DNA from 4 places in the Streptosporangium sp. NPDC053982 genome. Region 3 is predicted to be linked to each of the others. Evidence: riboswitches for the same ligand, from Rfam matches in the RefSeq annotation. Region 3 holds a riboswitch; each other region holds the start of a gene.
What was found. A riboswitch is a leader RNA that binds a small molecule or an ion and turns the genes downstream of it on or off. The one in region 3 is predicted to bind cyclic di-AMP.
Positions count from the first base shown of each region.

Region 1: another riboswitch for cyclic di-AMP. It lies ahead of ACZ6W9_RS04800 (C40 family peptidase); the one in region 3 lies ahead of ACZ6W9_RS06725 (C40 family peptidase).
Region 2: another riboswitch for cyclic di-AMP. It lies ahead of ACZ6W9_RS15555 (C40 family peptidase); the one in region 3 lies ahead of ACZ6W9_RS06725 (C40 family peptidase).
Region 4: another riboswitch for cyclic di-AMP. It lies ahead of ACZ6W9_RS10270 (glycoside hydrolase family 25 protein); the one in region 3 lies ahead of ACZ6W9_RS06725 (C40 family peptidase).

Region 1 is NZ_JBVJKQ010000002.1:434,137-441,532, forward strand. Features, by position in the region: gene ACZ6W9_RS04780 (L-aspartate oxidase) at 1-28, shown strand, start outside; gene ACZ6W9_RS04785 (type III pantothenate kinase) at 34-816, shown strand; gene lysX (bifunctional lysylphosphatidylglycerol synthetase/lysine--tRNA ligase LysX) at 841-2,343, shown strand; gene ACZ6W9_RS04795 (helix-turn-helix domain-containing protein) at 3,115-3,282, shown strand; gene ACZ6W9_RS04800 (C40 family peptidase) at 3,501-4,550, opposite strand; cyclic di-AMP (ydaO/yuaA leader) riboswitch at 4,556-4,709, opposite strand; gene ACZ6W9_RS04805 (amino-acid N-acetyltransferase) at 5,047-5,691, shown strand; gene ACZ6W9_RS04810 (RDD family protein) at 5,780-7,177, shown strand.
Region 2 is NZ_JBVJKQ010000008.1:21,799-29,194, forward strand. Features, by position in the region: gene ACZ6W9_RS15545 (hypothetical protein) at 1-379, opposite strand, end outside; gene serA (phosphoglycerate dehydrogenase) at 592-2,181, shown strand; gene ACZ6W9_RS15555 (C40 family peptidase) at 2,842-3,546, opposite strand; cyclic di-AMP (ydaO/yuaA leader) riboswitch at 3,534-3,766, opposite strand; gene ACZ6W9_RS15560 (3-isopropylmalate dehydrogenase) at 3,908-4,954, shown strand; gene ACZ6W9_RS15565 (branched-chain amino acid aminotransferase) at 5,132-6,226, shown strand; gene ACZ6W9_RS15570 (Uma2 family endonuclease) at 6,433-7,017, opposite strand; gene ACZ6W9_RS15575 (O-methyltransferase) at 7,132-7,396, opposite strand, start outside.
Region 3 is NZ_JBVJKQ010000003.1:318,176-325,571, reverse strand. Features, by position in the region: gene ACZ6W9_RS06740 (sensor histidine kinase) at 1-854, opposite strand, end outside; gene ACZ6W9_RS06735 (response regulator transcription factor) at 866-1,564, opposite strand; gene ACZ6W9_RS06730 (VanZ family protein) at 1,633-2,337, opposite strand; cyclic di-AMP (ydaO/yuaA leader) riboswitch at 2,827-2,985, shown strand; gene ACZ6W9_RS06725 (C40 family peptidase) at 3,068-3,631, shown strand; gene ACZ6W9_RS06720 (hypothetical protein) at 3,744-4,532, shown strand; gene ACZ6W9_RS06715 (M48 family metallopeptidase) at 4,529-5,866, shown strand; gene ACZ6W9_RS06710 (glycosyltransferase family 4 protein) at 5,863-6,993, shown strand; gene ACZ6W9_RS06705 (AMP-dependent synthetase/ligase) at 7,108-7,396, opposite strand, start outside.
Region 4 is NZ_JBVJKQ010000005.1:149,259-156,654, reverse strand. Features, by position in the region: gene arsB (ACR3 family arsenite efflux transporter) at 1-488, opposite strand, end outside; gene ACZ6W9_RS10285 (ArsR/SmtB family transcription factor) at 488-868, opposite strand; gene ACZ6W9_RS10280 (GNAT family N-acetyltransferase) at 1,137-1,811, opposite strand; gene ACZ6W9_RS10275 (hypothetical protein) at 1,853-2,662, opposite strand; cyclic di-AMP (ydaO/yuaA leader) riboswitch at 3,273-3,422, shown strand; gene ACZ6W9_RS10270 (glycoside hydrolase family 25 protein) at 3,434-4,183, shown strand; gene ACZ6W9_RS10265 (cytochrome P450) at 4,271-5,473, opposite strand; gene ACZ6W9_RS10260 (AfsR/SARP family transcriptional regulator) at 5,658-7,396, opposite strand, start outside.

The DNA of each region.
Region 1 (7,396 bases), on a different contig from region 3:
CATCGCCATGGACCTTCGAGGGAACTGATACTGATGCTGCTCGCCATCGACGTCGGCAACACCCACACCGTTCTCGGCCTGTTCGAGGGCGAGGAGGTCATCGAGCACTGGCGCATCGCCACCGACGCCCGGCGCACGGCCGACGAGATAGCCGTGGTGCTGCAGGGCCTGCTCGGCCAGTCACCGCTGCTCAAGGGCACCGACGTCAATGGCATCGTCATCTGCTCCACGGTGCCGTCGGTGCTCAACGAGATGCGGGAGATGTGCCGCCGTTACTACGGCGACGTCAACGCCGTGATCGTCGAGCCCGGCGTCCGCACCGGCGTGCCGGTCCGGATGGACAACCCCAAGGAGGTCGGCAGCGACCGCATCGTCAACGCGCTCGCCGCCATCAACCTGTACGGCGGGCCCTGCGTGATCGTCGACTTCGGCACCGCGACCTCCTTCGACGCCGTCTCCGCCAAGGGCGAGTACGTCGGCGCGGTCACCGCGCCCGGCATCGAGATCTCGGTGGACGCCCTGGCGGCGGCCGGCGCGCAGCTGCACAAGGTGGAGCTGGTCCGGCCGCGTTCGGTGATCGCCAAGAACACCGTCGAGGCGCTCCAGGCCGGCATCATCTACGGCTTCGCCGGCCAGGTGGACGGGATCGTCGAGCGGATGGCGGCAGAGCTGGCCGACGACCCCGACGACGTCACGGTCGTCGCCACCGGCAGCGCGGCGCAGCTCGTGGTGGGGGAGGCCCGCTCGATCGACGTCCACGAGCCGTGGCTCACTTTGATCGGGCTCAGGCTGATCTATAACAGAAACGTTCCGTAGCCGGACATCGGTACCCTTGGCTCTGTGACCGCTGACCTGACGAACCCGGCCGACGATCTGCCCGAGCAGATGCGCGTGCGCCGGGAGAAGCTCGATCGCCTCCGTGCCGAGGGTGTCGACCCCTACCCGGTGACCTTCCCGCGCACCGCGACCAACGCCGAGATCCGCGAGAAATACGCCGATCTCGCCGCTGACACCGCGACCGGCGACAAAGTGGGCGTCACCGGCCGCGTCATGCTGTCCCGGACCGGTGGCAAGCTCTGCTTCGCCACCATCCGCGACGGCTCGGCCGATCTCCAGGTCATGATCTCCCTGGACAGGGTCGGCGAGGAGTCCCTGGCCGCGTGGAAGCGCGACGTCGACCTCGGCGACCACGTCGGCATCGAGGGCGAGGTCATCACCTCCCGCCGGGGCGAGCTGTCCATCCTCGCCGACCGCTGGGCGATCACCTCCAAGTGCCTGCGCCCGCTGCCGGAGAAGCACGTCGGCCTGACCGACCCGGAGGCCCGGGTCCGTCAGCGCTACCTCGACCTCGTCGTCAACGACGAGGCGCGGAGGATGGCCTACGTCCGCAGCGCCGTCGTGCGGGCGATCCGCGACTTCTGGCACGGCGAGGGCTACCTCGAGGTCGAGACGCCGATGCTGCAGCGCATCCACGGCGGCGCTTCGGCCCGGCCGTTCAGGACGCACATCAACGCCTATGACATGGAGCTCTACCTCCGCATCGCGATCGAGCTCTACCTCAAGCGGCTCGTGGTGGGCGGCATCGAGAAGGTCTTCGAGATCAACCGCAACTTCCGCAACGAGGGCGCGGACGCCACCCACAACCCCGAATTCACGATGATGGAGGCCTACGGCACCTATCTCGACTACAACGGCATCGCCGACCTGACCCAGCGGATGATCCAGAACGCGGTCGTGGCCGCGCTCGGCCACTCCGTGGTGGTCCACGAGGGGCAGGAGATCGACCTGGGCCTGCCCGAGTGGCCGCGCGTCACCGTCTATGGATCGGTCTCGGAGGCGCTGGGCGAGGAGGTGACGACCGAGACTCCGCTGGAGCACGTGCGCAAGCTCGCCGACGCGCGCGACATCCGCTGGGACCCCAAGTGGGGCCAGGGCAAGCTCGTCCAGGAGCTCTTCGAGGAGCTGGTCGAGCACACGCTCATCCAGCCGACGTTCGTCATGGACTACCCGCTGGAGACCTCACCGCTGGCCCGGACGCACCGGGACAACCCGTTGCTCACCGAGAAGTGGGACCTCATCGGGTTCGGCACCGAGCTCGGCACCGGCTACTCGGAGCTGAGCGACCCGATCGAGCAGCGCCGCCGCCTCACCGAGCAGTCGCTGCTCGCCGCGGGCGGCGACCCCGAGGCCATGCAGCTCGACGAGGACTTCCTCACCGCCCTGGAGTACGGCATGCCGCCCACCGGCGGCGTGGGGGTCGGCGTGGACCGCCTCGTCATGGCCTTCACCGGCAAGAACATCCGCGAGACCATTCTGTTCCCGCTGGTGAAGCCCACCGGCTGAGCGTCACCGGGCCCGCCCCGCGGGCCCGGTCCGCCAGGCCCTCCGGCCTCGCCTGACGAGCCCTCGGTCCCCGTGGACCGCGGGCTCGTTCCGTTCCTCCCGCTGAGCGGAGACGCCATTTCCCCGATGATCCGGGCGGCCGGCGATCAGCTCCCCGCGGAATGCCGGAAAGCCGGTTTCATCCGACGCCCATTGCATGATGATTTTCTCGGCGCCGTCAGGGGCGCGGCCGGGGGCCGTGGTCGACGGGATGCGCGACGCCTGCCGGACCGATCGTTTTCTGCGGGAAATGCGGCGGGCGCCGGCCGTGCGGCTCGTCCCGGCGGAGGACCCGCGGTGGTCCACGGAATGGTCCACGGCTTGGCCCCGTGGTGCGGCTCCGGGGTGCATCATGGCGATGACCTCGGCTCATGCCGCGGGCAGGCTGCGGACAGATCGCGGACACGCCTGGCGCGGGCCCCGGGCGCGACGGCGGTCCGGCGGCGCGCCCTCCGGCTCGGCCGCCACTTAATCACAATGGGCCCGACATATCATGAGTACTTCATGTAACGCCCACTCTGTCAATAGTGTGGGCCATCTCTATGAAGAGCAGAGCTTGACGACCTTTGAACGGGGCGTTTACCGTTCCTGACGGGCGACATCGATTCCAGCGTGCTCACGCCTGAGTCCCGTTTCGGGGGGAGTTGCTAGATGGCATATCCGGAAGTGGATTCCCGCCGCGGCGAAAGTCTTCCGGGCACTGAGGATATCGATCTCAGCGAGGAGGACCTCGTGCTCCTGGCCGAGCTGGCCAAGGGCGTCACCGTCGACAGGGTGGGCCGCCGCCTCGACATCAGCGGCCGGACGGTCCGGCGCAGGCTGCGCGGGATCTGTGACCGCATCGGCGTGGCCACCGCGATCGAGGCGGTGGCCTGGGCCGCCCGCCGCCGCCTGATCTGACGCCGTACACCCGGCCGGTCCGCCGTGCACCGGCCGACCGGTCGTGGCCCGCCCGGTCAGGCCGTGCACCCTGCTGATCGTGTGTCCGTGTCCGTGTCCGTCCGGCCCGGCCGGTTCGTGCACCCGGCCGGTCATACGCCCGTCGGGTCAGGCCGTGCATCCGGCTGATCGCGTGCCCGTGCCCATGCCCGTCCGGCCCGGCCGTACGCCGGCCGGATTCAGTCGGCGACGCGCACGCCCCCGGCGAAGGGCCGGTTGCCCATGGGGGCGATGCGGACCACGTCACCGGTCTGCGGGGCGTGGATCATCAGGCCGGCGCCGAGGTAGATCCCGACGTGATGCAGGTCGCTGTAGAAGAAGACCAGGTCGCCGGGGCGCAGCTGGTCGCGGGAGACGTGGGTGCCGGCGGTCCACTGGTCACCGGTGTAGTGGGGCAGGCTGATGCCGACCTTCTGGTAGGCCCACAGGACCAGCCCCGAGCAGTCGAAGGAGTTGGGTCCCTCGGCGCCCCAGACGTACGGCTTGAGCTGCTGGGTGAGCGCCCAGCGCACCGCCTCGGCCGCCTTGCCCTGGCCCACGACCGGAACGGTGAGCCTGGTCGCCCGGCCCTGCATGCTCTGGGCGCGGTCGCGGACCTCCCGGTAGAGGTTGCCCTCCAGTTTGCCGACCAGGCGTTCGATCTTGGAACGCTTGTCGCCGAGCTCGCCCAGCAGCTTCTTGACCTCGGTGGACCGGGCGCTGGCGCTGGCCCGAGCCTGCTCGGCGACCTTGAGCGCCTGGGCGACCTGGGCGACCTCCTCGCTCTGCCGCTGCTGGAGGGCGTAGCTGGTGGCGGCCTGGTCGAGGAAGGTGTCGGGGTCGCTCGACTGGGTGAAGGCGAGCGTGGAGCCCAGGCCCCCCGACATGTAGGTGCTCTGCGCGAGGAGGGTCGCCTTGGTGCGCCGGGACTCCAGCTCCGTCTCGCTGGTGGACAGGTTCTTCTTGGCCACCTCGGCGGCGCGCTGCGCCTGCTTGAGCTTCACCCGTGCGCCGTTGTACTGCTCGGCGAGCGTCTCGACCTCGACGTGGAGCTTCTCGACCTGCTTGGCGAGCTGCCGGAGGTCCGGTTTCGGGTCCGCACCGGCGGACGTCATGGGAGCGCCGACCGCGAGGAGGGTGAACGCGAGCCCGATGGAGGCCGTCCGGCCGGAAAGGCGACGGGAGGCGCGCTCCCGCATCGGGACGGGTCCGGCTGGACGTCCACTGCCACGGCGCGGCGTGCGCTTCACCAACGGGCTCCTCTCTCGGCCGCCTGCCGGGTTAGCTGACGGGTTCGGGCCGGAGGCAGCCCTACCGAGCACGCCGGTGACGGCTCGGATTCACCCCTGGGGACGCGTGGAGGGTGGGTCCCCGGCTCCCCGGGTCCGGGGATTCGGCGGGTCAGCTTTTCGGGGAAGCTGACATCGAGCACGGACATTAGTGCAATTGGAGGTTCATGCTCAACCAGAACCACAAAGTCGGTAGAGCTTTCACAACCGGAAAGTCACAGGCAGATCACATACTTTCATGATCCTCATGCCTGTCAACCTGGATCCATGTCGCTATGAGCGGCATACCACCCATGTAGCCGCAGGCCCCGGTCCATGCCGAGGGCGAACGGCCGCCGTCACCGGGGTTTCCGGCCGGGCGCGACGGGGGTGACACCGGGAGCCGGGCGGTGCCGTTGTGACCGAAGTTACGGCTGGGCCGTAATGGGGGTGCGCCGAGGACGTACGCTGATCGGTCATGGAGCAGGTTGCGGAACCCTCCCCGGCGGACGCCCTGACGGACGGGACCGGGGCGACGGCCGGGTCGGCGAGCGGGGTCACGGCCGGGGCCACGGGCGAGGTCACGGTCCGGCGCGCCCGCACGCCGGACGTGCGGGCGATCCGGCGGCTGGTCGACACCTACGGCGGCGCCGGGCCGCGACTGCTGGAGAAGGCCACGGTCACCCTGTACGAGGACGTCCAGGAGTTCTGGGTGGCCGAGCGGGACGGGGCCGTCATGGGGTGCGGGGCGCTGCACGTCCTGTGGGAGGACCTCGCCGAGATCCGCACCGTCGCCGTCGATCCGGCGTGCCGGGGCCAGGGCATCGGCCACATGATCGTCTCGGCGTTGATCCGCACGGCCGGCGAACTCGGCCTGCGCAGGGTCTTCTGCCTCACCTTCGAGGTCGACTTCTTCGCGCGCCACGGCTTCCGGCGGATCCAGGGCACGCCCGTCTCGCCCGAGGTCTACGCCGAGTTGCTCGCCTCCTACGACGAGGGCGTCGCCGAGTTCCTCGACCTGGAGCACGTGAAGCCGAACACCCTGGGGAACACGCGGATGCTGCTTCATCTACCGCCCCTGGTCAAGCGTGATGACCGCAGTTGTGACTGTGACAAAAGGTGACTCTCGGACGACTATCTCGATACCTTGTGCTTCAACGTGCATGTGAGTCTCGAATGCGCCGCATGCGTAGTCGAAGTGAGGTGACGCGGTGACCAACGGACAGCCGCCGTATCCGCAGGATGATCCCGACCGCGATCGCACCCCGTCGGGACACTCCGGATACGGCTCGCACGACACGGGTCAGGGCCCCGGGGGTCTCGACCCCGACGCGACGGTGGTGGGGTACCGGACGGACGGCACCGGACCCGGGCAGAACCAGCCCGGTTACGGCCAGCCCGGCGGTTACGGCCAGCAGGGCGCGCAGCCGGGGTACGGGCAGCAGCCGTCGTACGACCAGGGCGCCTACGGCCAGCAGGGGGCGCAGCCGGGTTACGGCCAGCAGCCCTCCTACGACCAGCAGCAGGGCTACGGTCAGCAGGCCGCCCAGCCCGGTTACGGCCAGCAGGCCGCGCAGCCCGGCTACGGGCAGCAGCCGTCCTACGACCAGGGCGCCTACGGCCAGCAGAACTCCCAGCCGGGCTACGGCCAGCAGGGGACGCAGCCGGGGTACGGGCAGCAGCCGTCCTACGACCAGGGCGCCTACGGCCAGCAGGGGGCGCAGCCGGGTTACGGCCAGCAGCCCTCCTACGACCAGCAGCAGGGCTACGGCCAGCAGGCCGCCCAGCCCGGTTACGGCCAGCAGGCCGCGCAGCCGGGGTACGGCCAGCAGGGCGCGCAGCCCGGTTACGGCCAGCAGCCCTCCTACGACCAGGGCGCCTACGGGCAGCAGCCGTCGTACGACCAGGGCGCCTACGGCCAGCAGGGCGCGCAGCCGGGCTACGGCCAGCAGCCCTCCTACGACCAGCAGCAGGCGTACGGCCAGCCCGGCTACGGCGGCGCCCAGTACGGCCAGCAGCCCGGTTACGGCGCTCAGCCGCAGGGCTACGGCCAGCAGGGCTACACCCCGCAGTGGGGCGACGGCGGCCACGCGCCGGGCGTGTCGGCCCCGCTCGCCGAGTGGTGGCAGCGCCTGGTCGCCCGCATCGTCGACGGTGTGATCCTGGCGATCCCCACGTTCATCGTCACGCTCGTGCTGACCGGGATCCTGGTCACCCAGCCGTCCTTCAACATGGAGACCGGGGAGTACAGCCTCGGCAGCGGGTTGTTCCTCGCGACCTTCCTCATCGGTCTCGTCGGCGGGCTGATCTATTTCGTCTACGAGTTCCTGATGCTGAAGGCGACGGGGCAGACCGTCGGCAAGATGGTCATGGGCATCCGGGTCGTCCCGATCGGCGGGGCGCCCCAGTCCCGCGGGCTCCCCTCGAACAAGGCCATGAGCCGGGCGGGCGTCCTGTGGGGTCCGAGCATGCTGCGCGGCATCCCCGTCGTGGGTTACATCATCGGGATCTTCTCTCTGGTGAACGTGCTCTGGCAGCTGTGGGACAAGCCGCTGCGCCAGTGCCTGCACGACAAGGCGGCCGCGACGACGGTCGTGAAGACCAAGTAGTTCCGGAACTTCCCCAAAAACGGGGCCGGCGGGTTGAACCGCCGGCCCCGTTTTTTCGTGTGTGGAGGGAAACGAGAGGGGTAGCGGTACCCCCGGAAGGGACGGTAACGGCGTTCGGAGACGACTGCGGCGGGCCATGAACCCGTACGCGCCCTCGAGGGCGTTATGGCCTTCTTCCGGCCACTTCTCGGGCGGGATCCCCGGAGAGGGCGTTATGGA
Region 2 (7,396 bases), on a different contig from region 3:
GGGTGCTGGACGTCAGCGCGGGCGCGGGACCGCTGCGGGTGGAGTCGAGATATCGCCTGAGGTCCTCGATGGGGACGGCGGCGGCCGCCGGTCCCGCTGCGTCGATCACGATTTCCCGCACACCGGTGACGCGCTGGATGTCGAGGATGGTGTCGGCGTCGCAGGCCGACAGGGAGTGGCTGCCACGGTGCCGTGCGTAGGTGCTCGTCGAGGTGTATCCGAGGAGCACGCGTTCACCCGTCTGCGTCGTGCCGAGCACGACGGAGCGGTCCGGTCGCACGGCTACCAGGAGTCCCCATTCGGCGAGCGCCGCCAGCAGCCGGTGCGGGCCGCCGTGCTGTGCGAGCACGTCGCCGAGAGCGGGGTTCCCGATGCTCATATGAGGAACGATAGGTAGGGGACCACGGCTTATGAGGGTAATCGTGAACTTTTGTGGTGAGCAATACCAAGTTGAATTTTGTACGCATGAGATCGTCCCGGATGGGTAGCGGCAAGACCCGTCTCGTATGCCGGGACACTCGTGAACACGTTCACAAGCGTCGGTAGACTCGAGAGGTCGTGCAGCAGCCTCTCGTCTTAAGGATCCCGCCTGTGAACAAGCCCGTCGTACTGGTCGCAGAGGAACTCTCCGAGGCCGGTCTCGCGGTCCTGGGCGCGGACTTCGACGTCCGCCACGTCGACGGCGCCGACCGCGCGCAGTTCCTGCCCGCCCTCGCCGGGGTCGACGCCCTCATCGTGCGCAGCGCCACCCAGGTGGACGCCGAAGCGATCGCCGCCGCGCCGAAGCTCCGGGTCGTCGCCCGCGCCGGCGTCGGGCTGGACAACGTCGACGTCGAGGCCGCCACCAAGGCCGGTGTCATGGTCGTCAACGCCCCGACCTCCAACATCACCAGCGCCGCCGAGCACACCGTCGCGTTGATCCTCGCCTCCGCGCGCAACGTCGCCCAGGCGCACTCCGCGCTCAAGGGCGGCGAGTGGAAGCGCTCCAAGTACACCGGCGTCGAGCTCGACCAGAAGGTCGTCGCCATCCTCGGCCTCGGCAAGATCGGCCAGCTCGTCGCCCAGCGCCTGCAGCCGTTCGGGGTCGAGCTGATCGCCTACGACCCCTACCTGCAGCCGGCCCGCGCCGCGCAGATGGGCGTTCGCCTGGTGTCGCTGGAGGAGGCCCTCGCCGAGGCCGACTTCATCACCGTGCACCTGCCCAAGTCCAAGGAGACCATCGGGCTCATCGGCGACAAGGAGCTGCGGGCCGTCAAGCCGACGGTGCGCCTGATCAACGTCGCCCGCGGCGGCATCATCGACGAGAACGCCCTGTACTCGGCGATCAAGGAGGGCCGGGTCGCCGGCGCCGGCGTCGACGTCTTCCCCAAGGAGCCGGTCACCGACAGCCCGCTGTTCGAGCTGGACCAGGTCGTCGTCACCCCGCACCTGGGCGCCTCCACCCACGAGGCCCAGGAGAAGGCCGGCACCCAGGTCGCGCGCAGCGTGAAGCTGGCCCTTGCCGGGGAGTTCGTGCCGGACGCCGTCAACGTCCAGGGCGGCGCCGTCGCCGAGGACGTCAAGCCCGGCCTGCCGCTGGCCGAGAAGCTCGGCCGGGTCTTCACCGCGCTGGCCGGCGAGGTCGCCACCCGCCTGGACGTCGAGGTCCGCGGTGAGATCTCCGCGCACGACGTCCGGGTGCTGGAGCTGGCCGCGCTCAAGGGCGTCTTCGCCGACGTGGTGGAGGACTCCGTCACCTACGTCAACGCTCCGCTGCTCGCCAGGGACCGCGGGGTGACCGTCGAGCTGGTCACCAGCCCGGACAGCCCCGACTGGCGCAACGTGGTGACCGTGCGCGGCGTCCTCGCCGACGGCCGTACGGTCTCGGTCTCCGGCACGCTGTCCGGCCCGCGGCAGATCACGAAGATCGTCGAGGTCAACGGCTACCAGATGGAGATCGAGCCGACCGACCACCTGTCGTTCTTCGCCTACAGCGACCGTCCCGGCGTCGTCGGCGTCGTCGGGCGCATCCTGGGCGACCACGGCATCAACATCGCCTCGATGCAGGTGGCCCGTGACGTCAAGGGCGGCAAGGCGCTCATCGCGCTGACCGTCGACACCGCCATCCCGGCCGACGTGGTGGACCAGATCGCCGCCGAGATCGGCGCCGACAGCGGCCGCTCGGTCGACCTGGCCGACTAGCCCGCCGTCTCCGCGGGTCCCCGGTACGGCGGGGGCCCGCGGAGACGTCTCCGAGCCCGTACGGCGAGCGGACCCGAGCCCGTACGGCGGAGCGGATCCCGGGCGTGCACGGCGGGACGGGCCGTCACGCGGAGCGCGCGCTGTCGTCTCATCATGTGAGAAATGTGTACGGCGGGCGAGACGGCGTTCCGGCGGGCGGGTACTGTGACAGGAAATGCGCCAGGTTCTCGTAATCCTTACCTGCCGCGGCGGGGCCTGACGGACAGGCCGGCACCTCGCCGCGGTGCGATGGCGTTCGCCGGCTTCACCTTCGCGTCGCGGATCCGCGTCCCGGATCCGCGGCCCCAGGCCCGGTCGGACTCGTGACCGGAGTCCCCCATCACATTTCCCGCTCGCCCGTGAACGAGACGAGGCTTGTCATGTACGACATGTATCCCTGGAACCGTCCGGAAGAAAGCAAGGACGAGGCCGCCGACGCGCTGCAGACCGCGCTGGACCGGCGCGACAACGGCGGGGTGCCCATCCGCTGACCCGGATCGACCGATCCGGATCGACCGGCCCGGAGTGACCGGCCTGGAGTGACCGGCCCGGATCGACCGGCCCGGAGTGACCGGGAGAGACCGCCGGCCGGGATCGGGGCCGGCGGTCTCCCGCGCCGCGTCAGGCGTCCTTCGCGTCGCCCTTCTTGTCGTCCTTCCCGGTGTCCTTGCCGGTCGTCATGGTGCCGTTCTCGATCGAGATCTTGACACCAGAGCGGTCGGGGCGGACGGCCCCGGCGAAGACGCTGCGCCGCCAGGAGCTGAGCTTCTCCTCGCGGATGACGTCGCCGGTGCGCGGGGCGTGGACCATGTAGCCGGGCCGGCTGATCATGCCGACGTGGCCGAGGCCGCTGAAGAAGACGAGGTCACCGGGCTTGAGGTTCTTCCAGGAGACCTTCTTGTGGAAGGCCGCGTACTGGTCGTAGGTGACCCGGGGGAGCTTGATGCCGGCGGCGCGGTAGGCGCGTTGCATCAGGCCGGAGCAGTCGAAGCCGCCGTGGCCGGTGCCGCCCCAGACGTAGGGGACGCCGCGCTTGGACATCGCCCACCGCACGGCCTGCTTCCAGGCGGGAACGATCGCCTTGGCGGGGGCGGCCTTCGCGGGCTCGGACGTGGACCCGGACTCGGCGGCGGCCGCGGGGGCGGGGGCCGGCGTGGGGACGGCGGCCGGGAGGGCCGCGGAGAGCGTGGGTGAGGGGGCGACCACCGGTGAGGGGGCCGGGGTGTCCGCCATGGCGGCGGCGGGGGTCGCGAGCGCGGCGGTGCCGGCGGCGACGATGGACAGGGCACGGGGGAAAAACTTGCCGGACAGGGTGGTTCCTTCCATAAGGCCTGCCGGGTTAGCTGTCGGGCTCGGGCGTGGAGGCCGCCCTACGGCGCGGGAAACGCGCTGATTCGCCCCAAGGAAAACCCGTGTGGGCAGCCGGAACGCGCTCGCTGACAGCGGAGTCATGTGTTCCGGCGCCCCGGGTTTTCCGGAAGGTGGGTCCCCGGCTCCCCGGGGCCGGACATGGGGGTGGCCCACGGGGATTAGGCGTCGATACGAATGGGAGGACCATAACGAAGGTTCATGAATCGGTCAATACGTCGCAAAGTCGGACAAATCGATCAAGGGTTTGTGACACGCCGTTCTGTCCGTAGCGTGAGATGGGTGTTCGGCAGTCGAGACAAACCGGTAGGGTGCGAACATGGACTCGCGCAACATTCGCCTGGCAGTCATCCCCGGCGACGGGATCGGAGTGGAAGTCGTCGCCGAGGGGCTGAAGGTCCTCCAAGCGGTCGGCGCCAAGGCCGAGACCACCACCTACGACCTCGGCGCCAAGCGTTACCACGCGACCGGTGAGGTCCTCACCGAAGCTGTTCTGGACGAGCTGCGCGGATACGACGCGATCCTGCTCGGCGCGATCGGCGACCCCAGCGTGCCCCCCGGCGTCCTGGAGCGCGACCTGCTGCTCAAGCTCCGCTTCCGGCTCGACCACTACGTCAACCTCCGCCCGGTCAAGCTCTTCCCCGGCGTGGAGACCCCGCTCGGCGGTTCCCGGCCCGAGGACATCGACATGGTCGTCGTCCGCGAGGGCACCGAGGGGCTGTACGCCGGGACCGGGGGCGTGATGCGCCGGGACACCCCGCATGAGATCGCCACACAGGAGTCGCTGAACACCGCGTTCGGTGTCGAGCGCGTCGTCCGCTACGCCTTCGACAAGGCGCGGAGCCGCCCCCGCCGGAAGATCACGCTGGTCCACAAGACCAACGTGCTCACCTACGCCGGAGACCTCTGGGCCCGCACGTTCGACCGGGTCGGCCAGGAGTACCCCGAGGTCCAGACCGACTACTGCCACGTCGACGCGGCCTCGATGTTCTTCGTCACGCAGCCGGAGCGGTTCGACGTGATCGTCACCGACAACCTCTTCGGCGACATCCTCACCGACATCGGCGCCGCCGTCGCCGGAGGAATCGGCCTGGCGGCCAGCGGCAACGTCAACCCCGACCGCACCGCGCCGAGCATGTTCGAGCCGGTCCACGGCAGCGCGCCCGACATCGCGGGCCAGGGCAAGGCCGACCCGACCGCCACGATCCTGTCGGTCGCCATGCTCCTCGACCACCTCGGCCTGTCCGAGGAGGCCGCCCGGATCGAACAGGCCGTGGCCGACGACCTCCTGGAGCGGCAGACCGGCTGGGCGGGCCGGACCACCCACGAGATCGGCGACGACATCGTCGCGCGAGTAGCCGGCTGAGGCCGCCTGCTCGATTCACCCACGCGCCCGGCGGCTCCGCGAGCCGCCGGGCGCTGCTTTTTGTCCGCAGTGCCACGTCCACTGCCGACTTTGTCCTAGATGCAGTAGTTTCCCGGTATCCAGTCCATCGCAGAATGGACTGAGGTGCAGTTCGACTCGAAGAGAAGGATTCCCGCCATGGCCACCGCTCAGAAGCTCAGCTTCAACGTGCAGCACTCCGACCACGCTCGCACCGCGGCCGAGCGCGAGCAGGTACTGGCGAACCCCGGATTCGGCCAGGTCTTCACCGACCACATGATCCGGATCGACTACACCGAGGGCCGGGGCTGGCACGACGCGCGGCTCATGCCGTACGGCCCGCTGAGCCTCGACCCGGCGACCGCGGTCTTCCACTACGCCCAGGAGTTCTTCGAGGGACTGAAGGCGTACCGCCAGGAGAGCGGCTCGATCGTGTCGTTCCGGCCGCAGGCCAACGCCGCCAGGTTCAACCTCTCGGCGGGCCGGATGGCCATGCCCGAACTGCCGGAGGAGGCGTTCGTCGAGTCGCTGGAGCTGCTCGTCCAGACCGACCGCGACTGGGTGCCCACCACCTCCGGCCACAGCCTCTACCTGCGCCCCTTCATGATCGCCACGCAGCCGGCGCTCGGGGTGAACCACCCGTCCTCGACCTACTCCTACATGGTGATCGCCTCCCCGGCCGCCTCCTACTTCGGCGGGAGCCGGCCCGTCTCGGTCTGGCTGTCCACCGAGTACACCCGCGCCGCCCCCGGCGGCACCGGGTTCGCCAAGTGCGGCGGCAACTACGCCGCCGCCTTCGTGGCCCAGCGCCAGGCCGTCGCGGAGGGTTGTGACCAGGTGGTCTGGCTCGACGCGAACGAGCACCGCTACGTCGAGGAGATGGGCGGGATGAACCTCTTCTTCGTCTACGGCGACCGCCTCCTCACCCCCGCCCTCACCGGCACCCTCCTGCCCGGCATCACCCGCGACTCGATCCTCACCATGGCCGCGGACCTCGGCCTGACCGCCGAGGAGGGGCGCCTGTCCATCGAGGAGTGGCAGTCGGGCGCGGAGTCCGGCGAGCTCACCGAGGTCTTCGCCTGCGGCACCGCCGCCGTCGTGACCCCGGTCGGCACTGTCAAGGGCGCCGACCGCGCCTGGACGATCGGCGACGGCGGCCAGGGCCCGGTCACCACCCGCATCCGCGAGGAACTGGTCGGCATCCAGTACGGCACCCGCCCCGACCCCTACCACTGGGTCCACAAGATCTGCTGAGCGGACGTCCGGGTGCGGGCGGCGCGGGCATCCCCGCGCCACCCGCCCTCTGTCCCAGAGTCGACCAAGCACAGGAGGCCTGCGGGGAAAACCGTGAAGAGCCCGGACCGCCGGACGTTCATGGCGCGGAAGCGGGTCCTCGGAGGGCTTCCGGGCATCGGCGCGAGAGAGTTCAGCCGACAATGGCCGGACTCTGTGCGCGGGGTCTACTCATTGACCAGCTTGCTGGTGTCGATGGTCAGATCCCAGGGTGCGGGCAGGTCGAGGAAAGCGCCGAACTTGATGACGACCTCCTGGGTGTAACCGGCTTCACCGGGACCGCTGAGAAGGCGGATCTGCTTCTGGAACGTATCAATGACCAGGTAGAGCGGAACACCCGCTCGCCCGCAGTTTCGTGGTTTCACGACGTGATCGTCATTGCTGCTGCTTGACGAGACCACCTCCACCACGAGGAGTGTCGAGTCGCCGTGGACCTCGTTCTGATCCCACATCCGGGGCTCGGCCGGGACGATGGTCAGGTCAGGACGATACCGGTCGCTCTGCGTGCCCAGGTGAAGCATGATGTCGTTCCAGATCAACCAGCCTCGCTCGGTCACGAACCCGAAGATCTGCCCCAGGATCCAGAAAACGATGGTGTTATGGGTTCTGCTCGGCAACTCCCTCACCACGATCCGGCCGTTGATGAGCTCGACGCGCCGATCGGGCCATCTTTCCTGCATCTCTGGAAGGAATTTTTCCAGGTCGTCCTCTTGTGCCGACTCCGCGGCAGGTCGTTCCAGCGCCTTGGCCATGGCTTCACCGTTCCCTCCGGGGGCGGGCGTAACGTATCCGAGACGCCACCCAAAGTAACGGCAAAGGTGCGCCCCCGCCCCGGATTCGGAGAGACTCTCGCCAGTGTTTTCGAATCAGCTCTTCCTGATCACGGTGAGCCCGTCGGCCATGGGCAGCATGATCGACGTGACCCGGTCGTCCGCCGTGACCAGGTCGTTGAACTCGCGTATCGCCCGGGTCTCCTCGTCGTCGGCCGTGGGGTCGGCGACCCGTCCGCCCCACAGCGTGTTGTCGACCAGGATCAGCCCGCCGGGGACGAGTCGCTCCATCAGCAGCTCGTAGTAGACGGGATAGCCCGCCTTGTCGGCGTCGACGAACGCGAGGTCCACGCCCTGCCAC
Region 3 (7,396 bases):
ACCGTCACGGTGCCGCCGGCGGGGAGGTTGTGGACGACGGCGTTCTGGACGAGGTTCGTCACCATCCGCAGCAGAAGCTCGGCGGAGCCGCCGGTCCTGGCCGCCCCGCCGGTGACGTCCAGCGTGATCCGGCGCTGCTCGGCGAGGGGGAGCAGCGTCTCGGCGGCCTCCTCGGCGAGGAGGGAGAGGTCGACGCTCTCGCGGGTGAAGTTCCCGCGGTCGCCCCGGCTGAGCAGCAGGAGGGCCTCGATGAGGTCGATCGCCCGCTGGTTGACGGTGTGCAGGCGCTCGATGAGCTCGTCCCGGTCCCGCGCGGGGTCCCTGCGGGCGACGTCGAGGAGCGTCCGTGAGATCGCCAGCGGGGTGCGCAACTCGTGGGAGACGTTCGCGGCGAACCTCTGCTGCTCGGCGAAGTGGGACTCCAGCTGTTCGAGCATCGAGTCGAACGCGTCGGAGAGCTCACGGAACTCGTCCTGGCGGCCCTCCAGGCGGATCCGGTGGGACAGCGACCCGTTCCCGGTCATCCGGGCCGCGTCCGTGATCTGTGTGAGCGGCGCGAGCATCCGGCCGGCGAGGATCCATCCGCCCAGCAGGCCGAACGCCAGCAGGAAGGCCAGTGCCTGTGCCGCGCGGGGGACGAAGGCGCGCTGGAGGTCGGTGCGGTTGGGGATGAACCGCAGGGCCGGCGCCCCGGGCCGGGCCGCCTCCGGCCCCGTCCCGAGGGCGCCGTCGGGCACGTAGCGCAGCAGGAACACCCACACCACGGCCAGCAGGAGGGCGCCGGCGAGCATGAGGAACCCGGCGTAGCTGATGGTGAGCCTCAGCCGGACGCTGGGCCCCGGACGCCTGTTCAACGGGCTCCTGCTCAACGGGCGCCGGGGCGGGCGGGATCGCCGCCCGCGCCGCCGGTGTCGATCCGGTAGCCGACGCCGGGCACCGTGGCGATGAGCCACGGCTCACCGAGCCGTTTGCGCAGCGCGGAGACGGTGATGCGGACGGCGTTGGTGAAGGGGTCGGCGTTCCCGTCCCAGGCCCGCTCCAGCAGCTCCTCGGCGCTGACGACCCCGCCCTCGGCGGCCACGAGGACCTCGAGCACGGCGAACTGCTTGCGGGTGAGCGCGACGTAGCGTCCGTCCCGGAAGACCTCCCGGCGGAAGGGGTCCACCCGCAGGCCCGCGATCTCCCTGACCGGGGGCCGGGCGTGGGCGCGTCTGCGGTCGAGCGCCCGGAGGCGCATCACGAGCTCCCGGAGGTCGAACGGCTTGGTGAGGTAGTCGTCGGCGCCGAGCTCGAACCCGGAGGCCTTGTCGTCGATCCGGTCGGCGGCGGTGAGCATGAGGATCGGGATGCCGCTGCCGGAGGCGACGATGCGCCGGGCGATCTCGTCGCCGGAGGGGCCGGGGATGTCGCGGTCGAGGACCGCGAGGTCGTAGGAGTTGACGCTGAGCAGCTCCAGGGCGGAGTCGCCGTCGCCGGCGATGTCGGCGGCGATCGCCTCCAGCCGCAGACCGTCACGGACGGCCTCGGCCAGGTACGGCTCGTCCTCCACGATCAGTACGCGCATGCCGGAAGCCTAGGCGGCCCGGCATATCGCCGGGGTATGCGAGGACCTGTACGCGGCGGGCACTCGGCTCAGCCCACCGGCGCCGGCTCGGGGCGGGACCGGCCCGGCGGAGCCTCCGCCGCGGTGCGCCACCAGCGGTGCGACGCCAGGGCGGCCAGTGCGGCGCCGGCGGCGTTGAGCAGGACGTCGTCCACCGAGGACACCCGGTCCAGCCGCAGGACGTACTGCGCGGTCTCGACCATGATCGAGCAGCCTGCCCCGAGCGCGAGGATCCGCGGTACGGACGCCAGCGCCGCGAACCGCATCGGGGCGAAGAACCCCAGCGCCGCGAAGATCAGCAGGTTGCCGCCGATGCCGAGCGGCCCCATCGTGGGCAGATCCTGCAGTGGGAGCAGACTCACCCGGCCGGGGGCGACGCCGGCCTCCGGGCCGGGCATCATGGTGATCCATACGAACGGCACCGTGCCGTGGACCATGCCCACCTCGGCCAGCGACGTCCGCCACGCCGACGCGGCGCCGGCGGCACGCCGGACGCGCGCCAGAGCCCACGCCACCAGGGCGGACGGCGGCACCGCGACCAGTGTCATGAGCAGCACGCCGTTCTCCGTGCCGAGGCAGCCGTGCCACCGGCCGGCCGCGCAGCTCGGGGCGGCCATCAGGAGCGGCCGCCGCAGGACGAACGCCACGCCCGCCAGGCCGAGGACCGCCAGGCAGGCGAGCACGATCCCGCGCGTACGGCGGGGCGGTGCTGACAGGGATGCACTCCGGTTCATGCCTCCCATCGAAGGGGGAGGGCCGTTGCGGGGACGTATGCGATTTTCGATACGCCGGCGATACACGGAGTCCCCGGTCGTCCCCGGTCGTCCCCGGCCGGCCCCCGCCGCGGGCCGGGACGGCGGGGCGGCGGAGCGGGACGGCGGGGCGGCGGCACGGCCGGTCGCACGCTCCGTCAATGATCGTTACCATCACGTGATTCACGTCACAAAAGCCATGATTTTTCGGACTGATCACGGAAGTGTGACAAGCGTCATATTTGCCCGGTGAAATCGGCCCCTGAACAGTGGCCCGTCGATCGCCCGAGGCGTTTTCGATCTATGTATCTTTTGTGATTCCTTTGCCCTCTCCTGGGAAACAGGGGTAACTTCTGGCGTCGCGGCGAGCAAGCCATGCCACCGCGCCGGGCCCGGCCCGTCATGCCGGCGCCTGTCAAAGATCCATAAAGATCCATTCGGCCGTCGCACCCTGCGAGGAACGCTCCCACCTGCGACGGCCTGCCGAATCCGTGCAGCCAGGAGGCACGGAACCGGGGACCCACCGGCCCGACACGCGGCCAGGGGTGAATCGGCGCGCCCGACGCGCCGTAGGGCTTCTTCCCGGCCCGAACCCGTCAGCTAACCCGGTAGGCGTCAGCGGAAGTCCCAAGGAGAAATCCTGTCTACCACCCCGCGTAACCCCCGTTCGTCGCGCTTTTTCCGCGTTTGCGCCAGTGGTTTCGCCCTCACCGTGACGGCCTCGGCCGGAGCGGTCACGATGGGCTCCCCGGCGGCGCTGGCCGACACGGGAACCGGTCCCGTTCTCCAGGTCAGGAGCACCGCCTCTCAGGTTGAGAGGCCGGTCGCCGCCTCCGCCGCCTCCGCGGCGCACACCAGCGCCAAGAAGACGGCGAAGGCGAAGAAGACCACGCTGAGCAGGACCGCACTGCAGAAGGTGAAGGCGTCCAAGGCCGTCTCGGCGGCCAAGAAGCAGATCGGCGATCCGTACCGGTGGGGAGCCTCCGGTCCCGGCGCGTTCGACTGCTCCGGTCTCGTCCGGTACGCGTGGCGCAAGGCCGGCGTCTCCCTCCCCAGGGTCACGAACAGTCAGTACCGAGCCGTGCGGAAGAAGGTCTCGTGGAGCAGCCTGCGCCCCGGTGACCTGCTGTTCTTCTACGGCAAGGGCCACGTGGGCATGTACGTCGGCAAGGGGAAGATGGTCCACTCCCCGAGCAGCGGCAAGACCGTCAGGGTCGTCCCCCTGAAGGGGTACTACCGGTCCTCCTTCTCCGGGGCGGTCCGTCCCGGAGCCTGACGGATCCCGGCCGCCGCCCCCCTGGAGCGACCGGGAAGACGGCCCCGCCCGTCCCTTCGAAGGGACGGGCGGGGCCGCCGCGCGTCCGGGGCCGGTCGCTAACATCGGACGTGTGCGCGTCCCGACAGAGCGTCGTGCCGTGCTCGCCGGAACCCTGACACTGGCGGTCGCCGCCCTGGCCACCGGCGCGGGCCCGTTCCCCGCGCCGCGCGACCCGTGGCCCGGCGGCTCCGTCACCGTCCGCGGCGAGCACTCCGTCGTGATCGGCCACCGCGTCCCGGCGGCCCGCCTCGCCGACCTGGCGGCCGGCGCCGACCGCGCCCGCCGTACGGTCCTCGACGTCTGGGGGCCGGTCCGGGCGGTGGTCCTGTTCCCCGCGGACGACGCAGAGGCGGCGGCGCTGGCCGGCGCCGCGCCCGCCGCCGTCGCCGGCCTGGCCGCGCTGGCCGACGCGGGCCGGGTGATCGTCCTGCCGTCGGGGTACGCCAGGCTGAGCGGGACCGGCCGGGACGTGGTGCTCGCCCACGAGCTCACCCACGTGGCCACCGGCGCCACCCGCGGCGGCCGGGTGCCGGTCTGGCTGTCGGAGGGGTTCGCCGACTACGTCGGTTACCGTGACGCCGGGATCGCGGTCCCGGCGGCCGCCGCCGAACTGGCCGCCGAGGTGCGCGCGGGCCGCCTGCCCGAGCGGCTCCCCGGCCCCGCCGACTTCGCCGCGGACGCCCCCCGGCGGGCGCAGGCGTACGAGGAGGCGTGGCTCGCCTGCCACTACGTCGCGCGGCGGTACGGCGAGCGGACGCTGGTGAGGCTCTACGGTAGCGATGTCGGCGATGTGCTGGGCCTGTCCCCGGCGGAGTTCGCCGCCGGCTGGCGCGACCACCTGAGAAGGGAGCTGGGTTGACGTCCTCCCCACGCCCGAGGGCGGTGTCCCGGCGATCGGCCGCGCCGGATGCGGCCGACGCCGCAGCGGCGGCGGTCGTGCCCGGGGGGTGGCGGCCCGCCGGATGGGCGCTGGCCGCCCTGGGCGCGGCCACGGTCGCGGTCGTGGCGCTCACCACGCCCTGGCGGGCCCTGCCGTCCGCCGCCCCGGCCGTCGCGCCCGACCCGGCGCGCGACTTCACCGCCGGGCAGATCGCCCGCTCCGAGGCGTTCGACGCCGCGCTCACCGCGCCCGCCTACCTTTCGCTCGGGCTGACCCTCCTGGTCGCCGGGGTGCTGGTGGCAACCCCGCTGGGCGCCCGGCTGCTCGGACGGCTGCGCGGACCCCGGTGGGTGCGGGCGCTGCTCGGCGTCGCCGGGCTGTCCGCGGCGGTCGAGGCCCTACGCTGGCCGCTGGGCATGTGGTCGGAGACGCAGCTGCGCGCCTACGGCCTGTCCACCCAGACCTGGCCCTCCTGGACCGCGGACCGGCTCAAGGACATCGGTGTCCGGACCGCGCTGCTCGCGATCATGGTGCTCGCCGTGACGGTGCTGGCCGGGCGCTTCCGGCGCTGGTGGATACCCGCCGCGGCCGGCGCGTTCACGCTGACCGTGGCCGCGTCCTTCGCCTACCCGGTGGTCATCGAGCCGATCTTCAATGACTTCACGCCGATGGCGGCCGGGCCGCTGCGCGACGACCTGCTGGCCATGGCCGCCCGCGACGGCGTGCCCGTCGAGGACGTCCTGGTCGCCGACGCCTCCCGGCGCACCACCGCGCTCAACGCCTACGTCTCCGGGTTCGGCGCGACCCGCAGGATCGTGGTCTACGACACCCTGCTCCGGGCGCCCGCGAAAGAGGTCGAGCTGGTGGTGGCGCACGAGCTGGGCCACGCGAAGGCGGGCGACGTGCTGTACGGCACGCTCGTCGGGGGGCTGGGCGCCGCCTTCGGCGCCTGCCTGCTGTACCTGGTGCTCGCCGCGGGCCCCGTACGGCGTCGCGCCGGCGTCGCCTCGGCGGCCGACCCGCGGGCCGTGGGCCTGATCATGGGGTTGCTGAGCCTGGCCACGGTCCTGTCCGGGCCCGCGCAGAACCTGGTCAGCAGGCAGATCGAGGCCCGCGCCGACGCGCACGCGCTGGAGCTGACCCGCGACCCGGAGACGTTCGCCGCGATGCAGCGGCGCCTGTCGGTCACCAACGTCTCCGACCTGTCGCCGGACTTCCTGGAATACGTCCTCTACGGTTCTCACCCGACGACGCCGCAACGGATCGCCATGGCGCGCTCATGGGCCCGGCTGAACGGCGTCCCGGAGCCGTGAGCCGCGCGCTGTTCCTCACCAACGACTTCCCGCCCCGGCCCGGGGGCATCCAGGCGTTCGTGCGCGGCCTGGCCGACGGCCGCCCGCCGGACTCGGTGGTCGTCTACGCCCCCCGCTGGCCCGGCTGCGACGACTTCGACGCCCGCCGGCCGTACCCGGTCGTGCGCCACCCCACCTCGCTGATGCTGCCCACGCGCGGGGTCGCCCGCCGGGCCGCCGAGGTCGTGGCGGCGTACGGCTGCGACACGGTGGTGTTCGGGGCGGCGGCCCCGCTCGGGCTGCTCGCGCCCGCGATGCGCGCCGCCGGGGCCCGCCGGATCGTCATGGTCACCCACGGGCACGAGGCGGCCTGGGCCGGCGTCCCCGGCGCCCGCGGGCTGCTGGCGAGGATCGGCGGGCACGCCGACGTGGTCACCTACCTGGGGGAGTACACCCGGCGGAGGCTGGAGCGGGTGATCCCCTCCGGCAGGCTGGCCCGGCTCGCGCCAGGCGTCGACACCGGGGCGTTCCGGCCCGGCGCGGGCGGGCATGAGGTGCGCGCGGCGCTGGGCCTGGGGGACCGGCCGGTCGTGGTCTGCCTGTCCAGGCTGGTACCGCGCAAGGGCCAGGACGTCCTGCTGCGGGCCTGGCCGCTCGTGCTGCGAGCCGTGCCGGAGGCCGTGCTGGTGATCGTCGGGGGCGGCCCGTACCGCCGCACCCTGGAACGGCTGGCCCGGCCGCTGGGCGACGCGGTCCGGATCACCGGGCCGGTGCCGTGGGCCGCGCTGCCGGCCCACCTCGACGCGGGCGACGTGTTCGCCATGCCGTGCCGTACCAGGCTGGGCGGCATCGACGTCGAGGGGCTCGGCATCGTCTACCTGGAGGCGTCGGCCAGCGGCCTGCCCGTGGTGGCGGGCTCCTCCGGCGGCGCGCCGGACGCGGTCCTACCGGGGGAGACCGGCGTGGTGGTGGACGGCACCCGCCCGCGGGAGGTGGCGCGGGCCGTGACCGGGCTGCTGGAGGACCCGGAGCGGGCGCGGAAGATGGGCGAGCGCGGGCGCGACTGGGTCACCCGCGAGTGGGGCTGGGACCTGGTGTCCGCCCGCTTCGCCGAACTGCTGCGGGACCCGGCGTCCACCGGGTCGTGAGCCGGCGCCCGCCGGGCTGTGAGCCGGGGACCTCGTACGGCGGCGCCCGGCCCGCGACGGGCCGGGCGGAGGCGGTGCGGCGGGGGCGCCGGCGGTGCGGCCGGCCGTACGGTGTCAGCCGTACAGGGCGTCGATCCGGTCGGCGAAGTCGCGCATCACGAGGTTGCGCTTGATCTTGAGGCTGGGCGTGACGTGCCCGGTCTCCTCGGTGAGGTCGGTGTCGAGCACCGTGAACTTCTTGATCTGCTCGGCCTTGGACACCGACCGGTTGGCGGTGTCCACCGCCTTCTGCACCTCGGCGAGGACGGTCTGGTCGGTGCTGAGGTCGGCCAGGGAGGCCCCCTCCCTGCCGTTGGTCTTCTTCCACTGCTCGAGGGCCTCGGGGTCGAGGGTCACGAGCGCG
Region 4 (7,396 bases), on a different contig from region 3:
TGGAAGATGGAGTTGAGCGTGACCAGCACCGTGGCGGCCTCCCGGTTGCCGCAGGCCAGGTCGTTCCAGATGAGCACCATGGCGATGCAGCGGGCGAGCCCGACGATGATCAGGCCGGTGCGGTACTCGGGCAGGTCCGGCAGGAAGATCCAGGCCAGCGCGAACATCAGCGCCGGGCCGAGCACCCAGTTGAGCAGCAGGGAGGAGAGGAGCAGGCGGCGGTCGCCGGTGACGGTGCCGAGCCGGTCGTAGCGGACCTTGGCCAACACCGGATACATCATCAGCAGCAGGCCGAGCGCGATCGGCAGCGAGATCTCACCGATCTTGACGGTGTCCAGCGCGGTGTCCAGGCCGGGCACCAGACGCCCGAGCAGCAGCCCTGCGCCCATGGCCGCGATGATCCACACCGGCAGGAACCGATCCAGCACCGACAGAGCGCCGATCACCCCGGCTGGCGGCGCGGTGGCCTGTGCGGGTTGAGCCGACATCACCGCGGCACCGCCGCTGCAGCGGCCGTCACGCCGGCGGGCTCATTGGCGGGCAGGGTCAGCAGCGCCGACAGCTCGCCCAGCGTCTCGGACACCAGCCGGTAGTACACCCAGGAGGCGCGCCGCTCAGAGGTCAGCAGCCCCACCTCCTTGAGCACCTTGAGGTGGTGGCTGATGGTCGGCTGGGACAGCTCGAAGGCGTCGGTGATGTCGCACACGCACGCTTCGCCGCCGGCGCGGCTGGCCACGATCGACAGGATGCGCAGCCGTACCGGGTCGCCCAGCGCCTTGAACACGCGCGCCACCCCGGCCGCCTGCCCGGCGTCCAGCGGCTCGCGGGTCAGCGGCGGGCTGCACTCCAGGAGTTCCAGAGGTTCCACACGTCCTCCATATAGACATTCATCGAAATCGATACTTCTCTATATTGACATACATCGATTTCAGGGGGAGATCGGAGGAGTCGCGACGGAGTTCGCAACAGCGAGGCCCTCAGCCATCACGTGTGCGTGTCACCTCTCGGCGAAAAGCGCAACGCGGCCCCAGACGAACGGTGTTCCACGAAGGCGAAAGGTGAGGCCCGGGACACCGGGCACACCGGCCGCGGGTTGTGCGACCATCGCCCGGCAGCCGATGTTCCCGGGCGGCGATTCAGGTTCCGGTCGAGGTGCTGCGGCGCTCGATCATCACCACGTCCCGCCAGACGCCGTGGTGGCGGCCGATCCGCTCGCGGATGCCGACCACCCGGAAACCGAGCGCCCGGTGCAGGGCCAGGCTGGCGGCGTTCTCGGGGAAGACGCCGGACTGGATCGTCCAGACGCCGGCGTCCTGGCTGGCGGAGACGAACGCCGCCAGCAGAGCCCGGCCGATGCCCTGGGCCTGGCAGCCCGGGTGGACGTAGACGCCGTGCTCGACCACCCCGGCGTAGACGGGGCGGGCCGAGACCGCCGAGGCGGCCACCCAGCCGAGCACCTGGCCGGTGCCGGTGTCGCAGGCCACGTGGCGCAGGTGCGGCAACCTGGCCGCGGTGAAGCCCTCCCAGCTCGGGGCGAGGGTCTCGAAGCTGGCCTGGCCGGTGTCCAGCCCGGCCTGATAGATGGCCAGCACCTGTTCGGCGTCGCGTCGGCGCATCGGCCGGATCTCCACCCCCGGCGGAGCGTCGGGCCCGGCGGCCTGGGCGGTCGCCGGTCGCGCGCCGGGTTCCTCATGGCCGGCCGCGCCGGAGCGGCCCCGCCCGAAGGCATCCTGCTCGTGGCCGTCGGCCGTCCGACCGGCGGCGTCCTGGGCCGGCACGGAGCGGCGGCCGGTGATCTCATCGTGCGCCATTACCGGTGCTCCTTCACTCGCGGGTGGGCGCGGCCCCCAGGTTAGGGAAGGTCGTTGCTTCTGCGGTAGTCGTTCCACGCCCGGACGCAGAAGTCGTGGCGCCAGTCGTCCGGCCGGAAGTCGCGGCAGGCGTAGGCGGTGTCGAACCGGAGCCCCACGCCGCCGGAGCCGTCGTGGCCGCCGGGACCGGCGGAGGTGTCCCGGGCGTCACGGGCGTCACGGGCCGGGGCACCGGGGGCGCCACCGTCGGCCCGGCCCCGCGGTCCGGCCTCGGGGGCGGGCGCCCCCGGGCCGTGCCCGTGCCCGTGCCCGCGGTCGTGCGGGGCGTGCGGCGGGCGCGAGAGGCCCCGTGTCTCCCGGTGGCCCGGCCCGCCGCCTCCGGCCCCGGCCCCCGCCTCCGTTCCCGCTTCCGTCCGCGTAGCGGCCTCCGGCGTACGGCGTGCCGCGGCGTGCCGCCGCTCCTCCCCCGGGGCGCGGCCGTCCGGGGTGTCCGCCGCGTCGGCCCGGGGCCGCACCAGGCGTGGTTTCAGCTCGCGGACGACCATGACCCTGCCGGGTTCGGCGGAGGGCGTGCGGGCGGCCTGCGGCGGGTGGACGACCGCGGTGCCGTGCGGGGCGAGCGACGGCGCGGGCAGCGGGGCCGCCACGGCGGAGGGCCGGTCGTCCAGCGGGGACCGGCCGGAGGTCCAGACGCCGAGCCCGGCGGCCGCCAGGAAGGCGCCGATCAGCGCCGGGCGCAGCAGCCGGTCGCGCCGGAGACGCGGACCCGTCCAGGAACGCGGCCGTTCCCCGGCCGGGTGGCGCGGCCGACCGGCGAGGGCGATGCCGGCGTCCACCAGCGAGCCGTGCATGAACGGGTCTCCGGGGCTCTGCGCCGGACCGTCGTACCGGGCCTCGGGGCGGACCGGCGGACGGGACGGGGACGCGGCGGACCCGGGCGGGCCGCCCGGGGGCCCGCCGTACGGCATGCGACCGCGGGGGCCCGCACCGGAACCGCGCCCGCGGGCCGGACCATGATCATCCTGCATCTCGCCTCCCCGTCGCCGGATCCGATCTCCCCCCAGCCTGCCGAACATCACGGTCCGTACGCGTCAGGTAACGGCGCGCTCTTACGGAGCTGTTACCAAGGGGACACCACGAATCCCTACAGACCGGACGTATGGCCGAGATGCGGCCGCCGTGGCGACCGCCGGGAAGTCCGGTCGCCACGGCGGGCGGCCCGGTTCCCGCCCGGTCCGGGGCGGTGAGGCGTCAATTTTTACCATGGGCCCCGATCCCCTGCGGGCAGGGTGGTCCGACACCCTCCGGATCACCGGCGCGATCCGCTCCGCCGCAGGTCACTTGCCCTTTCCGTGGGGCAACGCATACCTTTTGTCATCGCGGCGCGAAAGCCGCCCCAGCGGCACGAGAGCCGCTCCATCGACCGGACCCGACGCCGTTTCCGTGGCAATGCCCGCCGACGGTGTGCGGACGCCGAATCCGCGCCTTCCCAGCGGAACCGGGGACCCACCTTTTCCGGGGTGAATCGGACGATCTCCCATCGATGCGTCCGTAGGGCACTTCCATGCCCGAACCCGACAGCTAACCCGGTAGGCGACATGGAAGCAAGGAGCCGACACCCCATGCGCAACCCCCGGATCAGCACGCTCGGAAACCGTCTCGGCCTGGCCCTCGCGGGCACGGTCCTGACCGGCGCCGCCCTCGGCGGCATCGCCCCCGTCACGGCCTCCGCCTCGCCCGCCGGGCACATCGCGGCCGCCCAGCGCGTCTCCCAGCAGGAGGCGGGCCCGCTCACCTACGGACTGGACGTCTCCAACTACCAGCCCGCCTACGACTGGAGCGTCAGCTCCGCCCAGTTCGGCATCATCAAGGCCACCGAGGGCACGACGTTCCGCGACCGCTCCTTCGCCAGGCACTGGAGGGAGCTGGACAAGAAGGGCATCGTGCGCGGGGCCTACCACTTCGGCCACCCGGGCAACGACCCGATCGCCGAGGCCGAGCACTTCCTGTCCGTCGTGGACGCGCAGCCCGCCAGGCGTGGCGACCTGCTCGTCCTGGACCTGGAGGCCACCGACGACCGCTCCGTCGAGCAGGTCAACGCCTGGGCCAAGGCGTGGCTGGCACACGTGAAGGCCAGGACCGGCGTCACGCCGATGTTCTACAGCGGCCTGAACTTCGCCGAGACCTACGGCGCGGGGTTGGAGCAGTACCCGCTGTGGGTGGCCGCCTACGGCCGGGAGAAGGGCGCCGTGACGCCCCCGGCCGGCTGGAAGGCGTGGACGATCCACCAGTACTCGGACTCGCCCATCGACCAGAACGTCTCCGCGCTGAGCCCGGACCAGCTCCGCGCCCTGGGCCGCCGGTCGGCGTGACCGGCGGGCCGGGGCGCCGGCCGGCCCGGTGTCCGTCCCACCCGGACCACCGGGTGGGACGGACACCGCCACGCCCGCCCTCGGCGGTCAGGCGTCCCAGGTGACCGGGAGGCTCTTCACCCCGAAGATGTCCGCCACCTCCGGGCGCAGCGCGACCTCCTCCGCCGGTACGGCCAGGCGCAACGAGGGGAAGCGGTCCAGCAGCGCGGGGAACGCGACCCGCATCTCGACCCGGGCCAGCTGCTGCCCCAGGCACTGGTGGACGCCGTGGCCGAAGGCCACGTGCCCGCCCTCCCGCCTGCGCAGGTCGAGCACGTGGGGGTCGGTGAAGCGCTCGGGGTCGCGGTTGGCGGCGTGGTTCGACAGGACGACCGTCGTACCGGCCTCGATGATCCGGCCGCCCAGCTCGACGTCCTCCAGCGCCGTCCTCATGAACATCTTGGCGACGGTCAGATACCGCAGCAGCTCCTCCACGGCCCCGTCGGTGAGCGCCGGATCGGCGCGCCACGCGGCGAGCTGCTCCGGCTCGCGCAGCAGCGCGAAGGTGCCCAGCGCCAGCATGTTCGCGGTGGTGTCGAGCCCGGCCGCCAGCAGGATCAGGCTCATCCCCCTCAGCTCCTCGTCGGTCAGGTCGCCGTCGGTGAGGTCGCTGAGCACGTCGTCGGTCGGGGCGGCGCGCTTGGAGGCCACCAGCTCCGCGAGGTAGCCCTGGGTCGCGGTGTAGGCCGCGAACAGGTCCTCGTCGCTCGTCTCCCCGTTGAGGAACTTGTCGATGTTCTCCTGGAAGGAACCCCGGTCCTCGTACGGCACGCCCAGCAGCTCGCAGATCACGACGGCGGGGATCGGCTTGGCGAACGCGGTCACCAGGTCCGCCGGCGGCCCGGTCTTCTCCATGGCGTCTAGGTGCTCGGCGGTGATCTGCTCGATCCGCTCGGTGAGCAGGCGCATCCGCCGTACGGTGAACTTCCCCATCAGCGGTTTGCGGTACCGGCTGTGCCGCGGGTCGTCCATGAGGATGAACTCGCCCGGTCCCGCCGGAGGGACGGTCTCCACGCCGCTGTAGTCGATGTACGGGTGATGGAGCATGAACTCCTTGCGCGAGCTGAACCGCGGGTCGGCCAGGACCGACCGGACCAGGTCGTACCCGGTGACCAGCCAGCCCCGGTGCCCGTCGGGGAAGACGTAGCGGCTGATGGGGCCCTGCTCGCGCGCCTCGACCAGCTCCGACGGCGGGTCGAAGGGACAGCCGGGCCGGCGCTCGGCGGGCAGCCCGGTGACGGTGTGTTCCATGGTGGTTCCTCTCGTCGGCCTTCAGGGCCGGGTCTCAACGGCGTCCACCATCGCCCGCCGCGCTGACACCGGGCCGTCGCCGTACTGACACGGCCGCTGACACGCCCGCCGGCGCCGCCCCGCGCCGGACCCGGTCGCCGCAGGGACCCCGGCGGCGTCCGCGCCGCCGACCGGCGCGCGACGCTCACGGGCCGAGGGCGGTCTCGGCCAGCTCGTGCCAGTCGCGCCGCCGCCCGTCGCGGATCGCCTCGGCGAACGCGGTCCCGCCGAGGCGGCTCCGTGCCTCCCCGGCGATCCTGGAGACGTCCGGCTGCGAGAGATCCGGGGTGCCGCGCACGGCGTCGCTCGCCGCGAGCAGCCGCGCGGCCCGCTCGTGGTCCCCCCGGCGCAGCGCGAGATCCGCGATCCCGACCAGCACCCCGGCGATCGCCTGCGGATATGCCGTCTCCACGGCCGCGCGGAGCGCCTCGCTGCGGTGCGCGCGGGCCTCGTCGAGGTCATCGGCGAGGTAGCCGTACAGGTCAGAGGCCCTGACGCGGAGCCAGACGTCCGGTTCCCCCTCCTCGCTCAGCGTCGCCCGGGCCGCGGCCAGGTGCCGGCGCGCCTGGTCCGGCTCGCCGCGCCAGCGCGCCAGTTGCGCCTTCGAAAGCGCCAGCTCGGCGAGCACGTACGCGTCCGGCCAGGCGATCCCGTCCGCGCACCGCTGCGCCTCGGCCATGGCGGAGGCGCAGGCCCGCTCATCGCCCAGCAGCCAGTACAGCTGGGCCTGTCGCGCCCGCAGGCCGACCACGTCCTCGGCCGCGCCGACCTCGGTCAGCGCCACGACGGCCTCCTCGTAGTGCTCGCACGCGCGCGCGAACTCACCGCGCATGGCGAGCCGGTCGGCCAGGAAGGCCAGCGCCAGCGAGATCCCCGACCGTTCTCCCAGCGCGCGGAACTCGGCGAGGGCGATCCCGGCGTCGGCGTCCACGCCGGTCTCGTCGCCGCCGTGGGTGAGCCGCAGCCGGCCGCGCGTGAGCCTGGCCTGCGCGCGCACCCACGGATCGTCGTCGGCGATGAGCGGCTCGAACGCGGGCAGGAACTCCGCCGGCTCCCGCAGCATCCGCTCCAGCGGCGCGACGAACCCCAGCAGCGGGTTACTGTGCCCGCCGCGCCGGGTGAGCCGGTGCGCCCGCAGGATCCACTCCCGTGCCCGGTACTGGTCGCGGCCGGGCCCGGAGGTCGCGAACACCGTCACCAGGAGGTACGCCATCGCCCGCACCTCGTCGGGCACCTCACCGGGCGCCTCGTCGGGCAGTGAGGCCGCCGCGACGCTCAACTCGGCGCCCTCGGTCCGGTACCCGCTGAGGAACCAGTACCAGCCCACCGCGGTGACCAGCCGCATCGCCTCCCCTGCCCATCCGGCGGCGATCGCCCGGCGCAGGGCCGCGCCGATGTTGTCGTGCTCGGCTCTCAACACGGCCAGCCACTCCAGCTGCCCGGCCCGGCGCAGATGCGGCTCGGCCGTCTCGGCCAGTTCGGTGAAGTGGGCGAGGTGCGCCCGGTGCGCCCGCTCGATCTCCCCGGCTTCGGCGAGCCGGTGCGCCGCGTACTCCCCGATGGTGTCGAGCATCCGGTAGCGCGGCGCGCCGTCGCCGCCGGCGATCAGCAGCGACTTCTCGGCCAGCGCGGTCAGCAGGTCGAACACCTGCTCCCCGCCGGACGCGCCGTCCCCGCACACCCGTTCGGCCGCCTCCAGGCTCGCCCCGCCGGAGAACACCGAGAGCCGCCGCAGCACGCGGCGTTCGGCCTCGGTCAGCAGATCCCAGCTCCAGTCCACGACCGCGCGCAGCGTCCTGTGCCGGGGAAGCGCCGTACGGCTGCCGCCGTTCAGCAGGCGGAACCGGTCGTCGAGCCGGTGCGCCAGCTGGTCGACGGACATGG